2 regions of the Luteibacter sahnii genome follow, and region 1 is predicted to be linked to the other one. Evidence: predicted binding sites of a transcription regulator. Region 1 holds the regulator's gene; the other holds the start of a gene.
The links. Region 1 encodes FliA, which starts transcription of late flagellar genes. Its sites were predicted from a motif close to TAAAGTTTNNCNNNCNNNGGCCGATAA; they were not measured.
Positions count from the first base shown of each region.

Region 2: fliK (flagellar hook-length control protein FliK) is a predicted target of FliA. The motif match lies at 4,142-4,168, and genes of this name have one in related genera.

Region 1 covers NZ_JAQLOK010000001.1:490,169-496,061, reverse strand. The annotation lists gene PI246_RS02375 (chemotaxis protein CheA) at 1-358, opposite strand, end outside; gene PI246_RS02370 (protein phosphatase CheZ) at 367-1,008, opposite strand; gene cheY (chemotaxis response regulator CheY) at 1,018-1,419, opposite strand; gene PI246_RS02360 (RNA polymerase sigma factor FliA) at 1,477-2,208, opposite strand; gene PI246_RS02355 (nucleotide-binding protein) at 2,205-3,080, opposite strand; gene flhF (flagellar biosynthesis protein FlhF) at 3,149-4,483, opposite strand; gene flhA (flagellar biosynthesis protein FlhA) at 4,586-5,893, opposite strand, start outside.
Region 2 covers NZ_JAQLOK010000001.1:279,179-285,071, forward strand. The annotation lists gene murL (UDP-N-acetyl-alpha-D-muramoyl-L-alanyl-L-glutamate epimerase) at 1-1,214, shown strand, start outside; gene murD (UDP-N-acetylmuramoyl-L-alanine--D-glutamate ligase) at 1,201-2,553, shown strand; gene PI246_RS01295 (flagellar biosynthesis protein) at 2,663-2,926, opposite strand; gene fliK (flagellar hook-length control protein FliK) at 2,923-4,080, opposite strand; gene tgt (tRNA guanosine(34) transglycosylase Tgt) at 4,491-5,618, shown strand; gene yajC (preprotein translocase subunit YajC) at 5,761-5,893, shown strand, end outside.

The sequences.
Region 1 (5,893 bases):
GCAGCGAACGCGAGGCCGGCTCGATCGGCACGCCGCCGTCGGCGGCGCGCATCATGTCGTTGAGCAGGTCGAGCGACTCCAGCAACGCGTCCATGAAGCCCGCGTTGAGCACGATCGCGCCGTTGCGGGCTTCGTTGAGCAGGTCTTCGGCGCGGTGGCACAGCTCCACCATCGGGTGCAGGCCGAGGAAGCCCGCACCGCCCTTGACGGTATGGAACGCACGGAACACCGCGTTCAGAAGGTCGACGTCGCCCGGCGAGGCCTCGAGGTCCACGAGCTGTTCGCCCAGGGTCTCGAGCAGTTCGCGCGCCTCGATCAGGAAGACGTTGAGCAGCTCGTTGTCCAGCTCCACGCTCATCGTGCCGCTCAGAAGCCGAATTCGCTGAGCAGGCGATCCACTTCGTCCTGGCTGACTTTTTCCGCGGCCGGCGCGGTGCCCCCGGCGAGCGAGCCGGTCAGGCGCACCAGTTCGACGAGCGAGGATTCGACCTTGGCCATGAAGGCTTCGACACGGGCCACGCGCTGGCCGGAGAGATCCTGCCAGGACTGCGCCTCGACCATCTCGCCCAGGCCGATGTCGCAGTTCTGCGCGAAGTCGCCCACGCGAACGGCGAGCGCACGGGCGCTGGAGGCGAACGACGCATCGGCCGGGTCGAGCACGAGCACCTCGTCGGCGTCGCGGGCGAGCGACTGTGCCTGCGGGCGGAGTCGCTCGCTGAAGTCGAGCGTGCGATGGGCCGCCTGCGAGCTCATCTCGAGCACGTCGCGCAGGTGCTTGCGCGCGTCGCCCATGTTGCCCGGGTTACCATCGTGCGAGATGTCGGCGGCGAGCCGGCGGGCGGACTCGTGCAGGTCGCGGGCGAGGTGGCCCAGGGCGAGGAAAATGTGCTGTTCACGGCTACGGATCAGGCGGTCCAGCGCCTGTTCGAAGGCGGTGGCGTCGTCGGCGTCGAGCAGCTCGCGCAGTTCGGGGGCCACGTCCTGGCCAGCGGAAATCGTCGTGTTCATGCCTGCTCCTCAGCCCGCCGCCGCGGCGAGACGTTCGAAAATCTTGTCGAGTTTTTCCTTGAGCGTGACCGCCGTGAACGGCTTGACCACGTAGCCGTTCACGCCGCTCTGCGCCGCGGCGATGATCTGGTCGCGGTTGTTTTCCGCCGTGACCATCAGCACCGGCATCGCCTTGAGATTGGCGTCGGCGCGGATGGCGCGGAGCAGGTCGATGCCCGTCATGTTGGGCATGTTCCAGTCGGTCACCACCAGGTCGAACGACTGCGAGCGCAGGAGCGCGAGCGCGGCATTGCCGTCTTCGGCCTCCTGGATCAGCGTGTTGGTGAAGCCCAGCTCCACCAGCAGGTTCCTGACGATGCGCCGCATGGTGGAAAAGTCGTCCACCACCAGGATTTTCATGTTCTTGTCCAAAACGTCTCTCCGCCTACTGCGCGTTTTTCTTTGACCGGCGACGGCACCGGAATGCCGTCAGGGTTTGTCTTTCCAGCCTGACATGCGAGCGCGGAGCCGAATGAGCGCCTGGCCATGGATCTGGCACACGCGCGATTCGCTCACTCCCAGCACCGCACCGATTTCCTTCAGGTTGAGCTCGTCATCGTAGTACAGCGACATCACCAGCTTCTCGCGCTCGGGCAGTCCGTCGATGGACTGGGCCAGCGCCTCGCGCATGCCGTCCTGCTCGAACAGTCCGTCGGGCCCGGTGGCGTCCGGATCGGCCACGTCGATCGCCGCGCCCTCGTCGCCCTCGGGCGCCGTCAGGCTCAGCAAACGCGCGCTCGCCGCGTCGGCCAGGATCTGGTTGTACTCCATGGCGTCGATGCCCAGGCGCTTCATCACTTCCGCGTCGTCGGCGTCGCCACCCGTCTCGTTTTCAATCTGCCTCGTCACCTCCGCCACCTCGCGCAACTTCCGGTGGACGGAGCGCGGGGTCCAGTCCGTCTTGCGCAGTTCGTCCAGCATCGCGCCCCGTATGCGGATGCCCGCATAGGTCTCGAAGCTGGCCGCGCGAGTCGGGGAATAATTCCTCGCGGCCTCGAGCAGCCCGATCATCCCGGCCTGCATGAGGTCGTTCGCATCCACGCTCGGCGGCAGCCGGCCCATCAGGTGATAGGCGATCCGGCGCACCAGCGGCGCATGGGTCTTGACCAGTTGATCCGCCGGAACCCGAGTGATTTCAAGGTATTCGCTCGCTACGCTCACAACGGCAACCCTCCTCCCAGATGGGCACGGTCGGCGAAGAAGCCGATCCGTCCCTGCACGCGGGGCTCGGGTTCACCCCATGTATCGACCGACCTGGCCAGATTCTTGAATCCGACCGCCGACCGGCTGCTCGGCCACGCGTCGACCACCGCCGCCTGCCGACGGATGGCCTGGCGCAGGTATTCGTCGTGCGGAACCATGCCCATGAAATCGAGGGACACCTCGAGAAAGCGACTGGTCACGCGGGAAAGCTTTTCGAAGAGGGCCCGGCCCTCCTGCGCATGGCGGACCATGTTGGCCACGATGCGGAAACGGTTCACGGCGAACTCGCGCGAGAGCACCTTGATCAGCGCGTAGGCGTCGGTGAGCGAGGCCGGCTCGTCGCACACCACGACCACCACCTCGTCCGAGGCCGCGGCGAACATCGACACGCTGTCCGAGATACCGGCGGCGGTGTCCACGATGAGGTATTCGGGGGCCAGCGGGTATTCGTCGAAGGCCCGGATGACCGCGGCATGTTCGATGTTCGGCAGTTGGGCCATGCGGCGGGTGCCCGACGTGGCCGGGATCACCTTCAGGCCGTGCGCGGCGTCGAGCACCAGGTCTTCGATGCGGCACGCACCCTCGAGCATGTGGCCCAGATGGCGCACCGGCTGCAGGCCGAGGAGCACGTCGATGTTGGCCATGCCCAGGTCGGCATCCAGCAGCAGCACGTCGCGCCCGCCCATGGCCAGGGCCATGCCGAGGTTGACCGCCACCGTCGTCTTGCCCACGCCACCCTTGCCGCCCGCGATCGCGATGCTGCGCGTGGGACGGCGGTCGGACAGCCACTCGAGTCCGGCGGCCTGGGTGTTTTCGACGTGTGTGTTCATGGAGGAAGTCACTGCCGGAGAAAAGGAGGTGTGGGCGGTAGCGATGTTCATGGAAGTGCCTCGCTCGGTCAGACCGGCACGGAAGCGGACAGGCCGAAACGCTCGGCAAGTATGGCGTGATCGGGCTCGTCGTTGCGCTGCTTGACCCGCTGGGCGGCCAGCAGCACCAGCTTGCGCGCATCGGCCGAGGCGATGTCCTCCGGCACGCGCTGGCCGTCGGTGGTGTAGTCCAGCGGCAGGCGGTGGCGGATCACGGCCGAGATGGCGCCGCCGATGAGCGGCGCCTCGTCGAGCTTGGTGAGGATCGCGCTCTGCGGCGCCAACGGCGCATAGGCACGGATGGCGCCATCGATCGCCTGCGACTGCATGTTGGCGGCCAGCACCAGGCAGACCCGCAGGTCGGCCATGGCACGGAGCGTGTCGAACTGCTCCTGCAGCTTCGGATCGTTACCGGCCAGGCCGGCGGTATCCACCAGCACCGTATGGCGGCCGCGCAGCTGCAACAGCACGTTGCGCAGGCTGGTGGCGTCGTGGGCATTGAACACGCGCACGCCGAGCAGGCGCCCGTAACGCTCCAGCTGGGCGCCGGCACCGACGCGATACTGGTCGGTGCTGATCAGCGCCACGTTCGCGGCGCCATGGCGAAGCACCGCGCGGGCGGCGAGCTTGGCGATAGTGGTGGTCTTGCCCACGCCGGTGGTGCCCACCAGCGCGGTGATGCCGCCGCCGACGGTGTCGAAATTGCGACCGGTGATGCGCACGTTGCGCGAAATGAGTCCCAACGGCAGGTAGCGCGCCTGGTCGGAGGTCATGGCCGACGGCAGTTCGGCGCACAGCGCGCGAGCCACGTCGGCGTCGATGCCCAGGCGGGTCAGTTCGCGCAGCACGCGGGCGCGCAGCGGCTGCTCGCGCTCCATGTGGTTCCACGAGAGCGCCGAGAGCTGCACCTGGAGCATTTCGCGCAGGTCGTTGATCTCCGCGCGCATGCCGTTCACCGCGGCGTCGTTGCCCGGGGAGGCGGTGGCGGCACGCACCACGTCGGCGACGCTCTCGGCCAGGGCGGCGCTGGCGTGACGCTGGGGGGCATTCGAATGCACGGCTGCGTCAGCCCGGGCCGCTCGCTCGACGGCGGCGGCCGTGGCGGCGCGGGCCTGGTCGATGCGCGCGGCGCGCTGCGCGGCACGGTCGTCCTGCACCGGCGCCACCGTGGCCTTGGCGGCCGGCGCGTCGTGTGCGAAGCCCGCTTCGCGCACGAGGGCCTCGTCGTAATCGAGCGCGGCGATGATCTCGATGCCGTCGTCGAGACGGCGCGTCGACAGGATCACGGCATCCGGACCCTGTTCGTCGCGCACCTGGCGCATGGCCTGGCGCATGTCGGGAGCAACGAATCGCTTGATTTTCATGCCTTCGATCCTGTCTCTGGCGATGCCCGGCCATGCCCGCATCGCTATGTTCGTTCCGTCCGTCCGCCGATTCGGCGAACGGTGTCTCATTGCCTGGCGCCCTTACCGTCCCAGTGCCGTCACCAGCTTGACGCGACGGTTGTCGGGAACCTCGTTGTAGGCAAGTACATGCAGGTTTTGGGCCACATGCCGGGTAAAGCGCGCAAGCCACGGACGAAGGGCCGGCGACACGAGCAACACGGCCGGTTCGCCGGTGGCTTCCTGGCGCCGCGCGGCATCGGCCACGCTCTGCTGGAGGCGGTCGGCGAGGCCGGGCTCCACCGCCGCGCCTGCCGGACCGCCGCCCTGCAGCGACTGCAGGAGGATCTGTTCCAGTTCCGGCGCCAAAGTAATGACGGGCACCTCGGTGCCCAGGCCGGCGATTTCCTGCACGATCTGACGGCCCAGCGTGACGCGCACCGCCGCGGCGAGTACGCCCGGGTCCTGGCTCTGCCCCGCGTGTTCGGCCAGCGACTCGACGATGCCGCGGAAGTTGCGGATCGGCACGCGCTCGGCGAGCAGGTTCTGCAGCACCTTGACGATGGCGCCGAGCGAAAGCCGCTTGGGCACGAGGTCTTCGACCAGTTTCGGGGTCTGCTGCGCGAGACGGTCGAGCAGCTGTTGCACGTCCTGGTGGCCGATGAGCTCGTGGGCGTGGTTCTGCAGGATGTGCGACAGGTGGGTGGCGATCACCGTGGCCGGGTCGACCACCGTGTAGCCGAGGGTCTGCGCGTGTTCGCGCAGGCCGGGCTCGATCCACACCGCGTCCAGCCCGAAGGCCGGATCGCGGGTGGCGATGCCGTTGATCGTGCCATGCACGCGGCCCGGGTCGATCGCGAGCATGCGCTCGGTGTGGATCTCAGCCTCGCCCATGGGCACGCCCATCAGCGAAATGCGGTAACCATGCGGGGCGAGGTCGAGGTTGTCGCGGATGTGCACCGACGGCACGAGGAAACCGAGTTCCTGCGAGAGCTTGCGGCGCACCGACTTGATCCGCGCCATCAGCTCGCCGCCCTGGGCCTTGTCCACCAGCGGGATGAGGCGATAGCCCACTTCCAGCCCAATGGTGTCGACCTGGGCGACGTCTTCCCAGGACAGTTCCAGACGCTCGGCCGGGGGGGCGGCCTCCAGCGCCAGTTCGGTGCCCGGGGCGGCGGCGCCGGCGACCACGCCGGAGGCGGCCTCCTGCTGGCGCAGGTGCAGCTTCCACGCGCCGAAACCGGCGACGGCGGCGAGGATCAGGAACGGCAGGTTCGGCATGCCCGGGATGAGGCCCATGGTGCCGAGCACGGCAGCCGCCACCGCCAACGCCTTGGGCTGGCCGAAGAGCTGGCCCATCACCTGCTTGCCCATCTCCTGCGACTTGGACAC
Region 2 (5,893 bases), 210 kb from region 1:
GTGCGCCCGCCGTGCCTGCGGGGCGCGAGACGGCCTTTGCGGCTGCCCTGCGCCTGCTGCACCTGGTCGCCGGCGTCAGCTATTACAAGGCGGGCATCCCCGGCACCCTCGTCGTGGAGGGCGAACCGCTCGACGAAGACAGCGCCTCGCTGGCCGATGCGCTCTACCTGCACGGCCTGGCCGAGTTCGCCTATCGCAACCGGCTCGACCTGCGCGGCCGCATCCGCTTTCCGTTCGCGGCCAAGGGCGGCGGCAAGGCGCCGGCCGTGGGGCTGCCGAAGCGATCGCTGCTGCCGATCGGCGGCGGCAAGGACTCCGTCGTCGCCGTCGAGGCGGTCAAATCCATCGGTGCCGACGCCACCGCGGTGTGGGTCGGCAATTCGCCGCTTATCGCCGCCTGCGCCGCGCGCACGGGGTTGCCGACGCTGAACATCGGCCGCGAACTCGCGCCCGGCCTGTTCGAACTCAACCGCCTGGGCGCGTGGAACGGCCACATCCCGGTCACCGCGATCAATTCGGCGATCCTCACCCTGGCGGCCATCCTCTACGGCTATGACTCGATCGTGTTTGCCAACGAGCGCTCGGCCTCGGTCGCCACGCTCGAGTACGACGGCCAGGAAGTGAACCACCAGTGGAGCAAGGGCTTCGGTTTCGAGAAGACCTTCCACGACTACCTGCATTCGCACGTGGCGGCCGATCTCGATTACTGCTCCTTGCTGCGGCCGTGGTCGGAGCTGGCGGTGACCAGCGCCTTCGCCCGCCTGGGCGGGCATTACTTCGACGTATTCTCCAGCTGTAACCGCAACTTCAAGATCCTCGGCCCCAAGCCCGCGGACCGCTGGTGCGGGCAGTGCCCGAAGTGCCACTTCGTGTTCCTCGCGCTGGCCCCCTTCATGGCCAAGCCGCGCCTGTTGTCGATCTTCGGGCGCAACCTGCTCGACGACGACGCGCTCGCCGGGGCGTTCGACGCGTTGCTCGAATACAAGGACCACAAGCCGTTCGAGTGCGTGGGCGAGGGCGACGAAGCGCGCGCCGCGCTGGCCGCGCTCGCCGAGCGGCCGGAGTGGCGCGAAGACGCCCTGGTGGCGCGTTTCCGCACTGAGATCCTTCCGCAGATCGATCGCGCGGACCTCGCGTTGGCGCCGTGGCTGATGCCGGGCGCGTCGCACCTGGTGCCCGAACGCCTGCGGGGAGCGCTGGATGCGCTGGGCTGATCTGGAGGGGCGGCGTGTCGCCGTCTGGGGTTTCGGTCGCGAGGGGCGCGCGGCGCTGAACGCGCTGGCGCGACACCTGCCCGGCCAGGCGGTGGACCTGCTCTGCGCCCCCGCCGAGGCGCGCGTGGCCGGGGATGCGTTCACCTCGGTTCGCGTGCGCACCCAGACGCCCGACGAGGCGCTGCTGTCCGGCTACGACGTCGTGATCAAGTCGCCGGGCATTTCCGCGTACAAGCCCGAACTGCTGGGCGCGCAGGCGCGCGGCACGCGCTTTACCTCGGGCACCGCGCTGTGGTTCGGCACGCATCCGGGCGAACGCACCATCGCCGTGACCGGTACCAAGGGCAAGAGCACCACGTCGGCGTTGCTGGCGCACCTGGCGCGCTCGCTGGGCGTGCGCACGGCCCTGGCGGGCAACATCGGCCTTCCTTTGCTCGAACTCGACGGCGCGTCGGCCGCGCTCTGGGTGATCGAACTGTCGAGCTTCCAGACCGGTGACGCCCTGGGCGTCGATCTGGGCGTCGTGACCAGTCTTTACGAAGAACACCTCGACTGGCATGGGTCGCGCGAACGCTACGTCGACGACAAGCTCAAGCTGCTCGCCGCGTCGGCGCGCGTGCTGGTGAACGCGACGCAGCCCGCGCTGCTCGCGCGTGCGGTGGCCCATCCGGGACTCATCACCTTCGGCGATACGGCGGGATGGCACGTCGCCGAGGGATGGATTCGCCGCGGCACGCAGGACGTGGTGCCCGCGTCGGCCGTGGCGGCCCCTGGCCTGCACAACGCGCTGAATGCCTGCGCGGCGCTGGCCGCCCTCGAACAGATGGGCCTGGACGCGCGCGCGGCGGCACCCGCCGTGTCCACCTTCGTACCGTTGCCGCATCGCCTCCAACCGCTGGGCCAGCACGAGGGCTTGCACTGGGTGAATGACTCCATCAGCACCACGCCCCTGGCGAGCCTCGCCGCGTTGGAGAGCTTGGGGGAGCGGCGCGTTGCCCTGATTGTCGGCGGCCACGATCGTGGCCTCGACTGGATGTCCTTCGTCGACGCGATGGGGCGCCAGGCGCCGTTGGCCATCGTCTGCCAGGGTGCCAACGGACCACGCGTCGCCGATGCGCTGGAGGCCGCGGGGGTGGCGGGCGTGCATCGCGCGCTCGACCTCGCGGCCGCCGTGGCCGCCGCGCGCCACGCGCTCGGTGGCGATGGCGTGGTCGTGCTGTCGCCCGGTGCGCCGAGCTTCGACCAGTTCAAGGATTACGCCGAGCGCGGCCAGCGGTTCGCGGCGCTCGCGGGCTTCGAGCCGGGCGTGGCATCGATCCAGGGTCTCGGCATCGCCTGATGCCGAATCGCCGATACCTTCGGCTCACACCCTTCGGCATTTGACGTTCGTCAAACCGTCGACCGACGGTGGGGAGCCGATCGCATCGCCGAGCAACGTTCACACGACGTCAATCGTTTGCCGCCGCCAGCAATGTCCCCACGACCGCGGCCAGCGCGGCATACAGTTCCGGCGGCACGTCCTCGCGCAACCGTACGGCAGCGAGCAGGGTGGCGATCTGGGGATCCAGGTGCGGCGCCAGGCCCATGGCCTGGGCGCGTTCGAGCATCGAACGCACGCCGTCGGCGTCGATCCGCTGCGTGCTGCCGTTGCTGGTAGGCGTGGCCAGTCGCAGCCGCACGCTGCGGCGCGGCGAAGGAAGCGACGTCGTCATGCGCGGGCCTCGAGCAGCACCGCGCTGTACGCGCCCGTGGGCACGGGTATGCCATGCAGGCACGAGAACTGGTCGAGTTGAAGCCCGCTTTTTTCCAATTGGCGACGCAGCGACACGAACGACGCCTCCAGGTGCGACACCGTCTCCACGTGCTGCGCCCACAGGCGCACGGTGACGCGGGGCATACGCAGCTGGATTTCGCCCTGCACCGGTCCCAGCGTCGGCGGATCGATGGCGAAACCGACGGTCCAGGCGCCATCCACCTCACCGGCGGACGGCTTGCCTTCTTCGATGCGCAACTGGAGCACGTCGTAGCCCCCGCGCACACCGGCCAGGGGAATCTCGAGCATCCATAGCCCCGCCTGTGGCTGGGATTCGAGCTGGCCGATCTCCACCCGGGAAATCGCCGCGCGTACGTCCGTGCGCAACTGGCTCACCAGCGACTCGATGTCGTTCTCGGTGAGGGGCAGTTCGGCGGCGCGCGGTTGCGCGACGAGCGCGCGCTGGGCGAGCGGGGGTGGGGTGTCGGTCGCCGGGCGGCCGGGAACGGTACCCGGTCGCGACGTCGGCACATCCGCCAGCGCCCGGCGCAGGACGAGCAAGGCCGCCTTAAAGTCGTCATCCGCTGGCATCGGTTCCTCGGGCTGGGCGAGGTTGGCCTCCAGGAACGCGCCACTCTTGGCGATCGCTTCCTTCATGCCTTCGGGCGAGGCGAGTGTTTCGGGTTTGACGATGGCGCTTTCGAGCGTGGCCAGCGCTGCGCGTAAAGGGGCGGGCAGGGCACGCGCCAACGGGCGGCGCGCCAGCGTCGCGAGCGTGCCCAGCAACGACGCGTAGCCGTTCTGCTGGGGAAGTCGCTCGCGTAGTCCCTGCATCGCGAACCGCTCTTCCGGCGGCGCGGCGATCACCTCCAGCTGCGGTTGCGGCCCTTGCGTCAGCACGCGCACCTGGAACTGTTGCGGCAACGAGGTGCCCGCCGGATCGGCTTCGACCGTCATGCCGCCGATATCGAGCAACACCTTGCCCACGTCGGTCTGGCCCATCACCCGCGCCGACAGCAACGTGCCCACCCGCCATGCGTCGACGGCGGCCGTGGTGCCCGCAGCCGCGCCGGCCCAAAGCTGGGCAGCGAAACTCGTCGGCAGGATGTTCAAGGCGCAGGTCCTCCGGGGGGGCCTGGGCGGCACCCCCATGGGGCCGCTCCTGTGGTTAGGAGAATCGGCGGGGGACGCGGGAACTTTAGGGGGATGGGACGTGTGGGTGGGCGCTTGGGAGGTGGGGGTCAGGAGATGGGGGGCGGGAAGTGGGGGCGCCACCCCGGCGTGCGCCTGAGGGTACTGGACACGTCACGCGGGGGCGCGCGTCCGTCACGCATTCGGTTCCCTCGCGCGCCTGCCGGACCACGCCCCCACTTCCCGCCCCCCATCTCTCAAGCACCTCCCAAGCACCCAAACCATCAAGCCCCCAAAGCGCCCAACCGCCCATCCACCCACCCCCTCAGCCTCCCGCCGAACCACGCCCCCGCTTCCCAACCGCCACCTCCCGCACTGCTACAATCTTCCCCATGACCCTCCCCTTCGATCTCCTCGCCACCGACGGCGCGGCACGGCGCGGCCGTCTCCGTTTCGGCCGTGGCACCGTGGAAACCCCCGCGTTCATGCCCGTGGGGACCTATGGCTCAGTGAAAGCCATGACGCCCCGCGACGTGCTCGACATCGGCGCGGAAATCATCCTCGGCAACACCTTCCACTTGTTCCTGCGGCCGGGACTGGACATCGTCGGGGAGTTCGGTGGGCTGCACCGATTCATCGGGTGGGACAAGCCGATCCTCACCGATTCGGGTGGGTTCCAGGTGTTTTCGCTGGCGCACAAGCGCAAGATCACCGAAGAAGGCGTGACGTTCGCGTCGCCCGTGGACGGCTCGAAAGTGTTCCTCTCGCCGGAGGAATCGATGCGCATCCAGAAAGTGCTCGACTCGGACGTCGCGATGATCTTCGACGAGTGCACGCCGTACCCGGCCACCGAAAAGGTGGCCTCCGATTCCATGGAGCTCAGCCTGCGCTGGGCCGAGCGCTCGCGCCGGTCGTTCGACGACCTGAAGAACCCGAACGCCCTGTTCGGCATCGTCCAGGGCAGCACGTTCGAATCGCTCCGCCACCGCTCAGCCGAGCAGCTGATGGCGATTGGCTTCGACGGCTATGCCGTGGGCGGCCTGGCCGTTGGCGAACCGGAAGCCGAACGCAACCATACCCTCGACGTCACCCTGCCGGTGCTGCCGGCCGACCGGCCGCGCTATCTCATGGGCGTGGGCCGTCCCGAAGACATCGTGGAAGCCGTGCGGCGCGGTATCGACATGTTCGACTGCGTCATGCCGACGCGGAACGCCCGCAACGGGTTCCTGTTTACCCGTGAGGGTACGTTACGTATCCGTAACGCGAAGTTCGCCACCGATACGCGCGTGATCGAAGAGGGTTGCGATTGTTACGCCTGTGCGGGCGGGTTTTCCCGGGCCTATCTGCGCCACCTCGACCGCTGCAACGAGATCCTTGGCAGTCAGCTCGCCACGATGCACAACCTGCGTCACTACCAGCGGTTGATGGCCGGACTGCGCGGTGCGATCGAGGCGGGCACCCTCGACGACTTCGTCGCGGATTTTTACGAAGCCCGCCGAAAGGCCATCGTCGACGGCTGAGCGCCCTTGCGCGGGGGCCTTGCCGTCCCCAAAGCCAGAGCGGGACGCGGTTCATAACCGCCGGGGTGCGTGGCATAATCCACGATCTTTTTACGTGAATGGCCGGTTTTCCTTGGCCGTTCCATGACTTGCGAGAAATCTGATGAGCCTCACGACGATTGCCACGCTTGCGCTGCAAGCCGCTCCCACCGCCGGCGGTGCCCAGGGCGGCGCCCTCGGCCTGTCGCCGCTGATCATGATGGCGGTGCTTTTCGGCATCTTCTATTTCATGATGA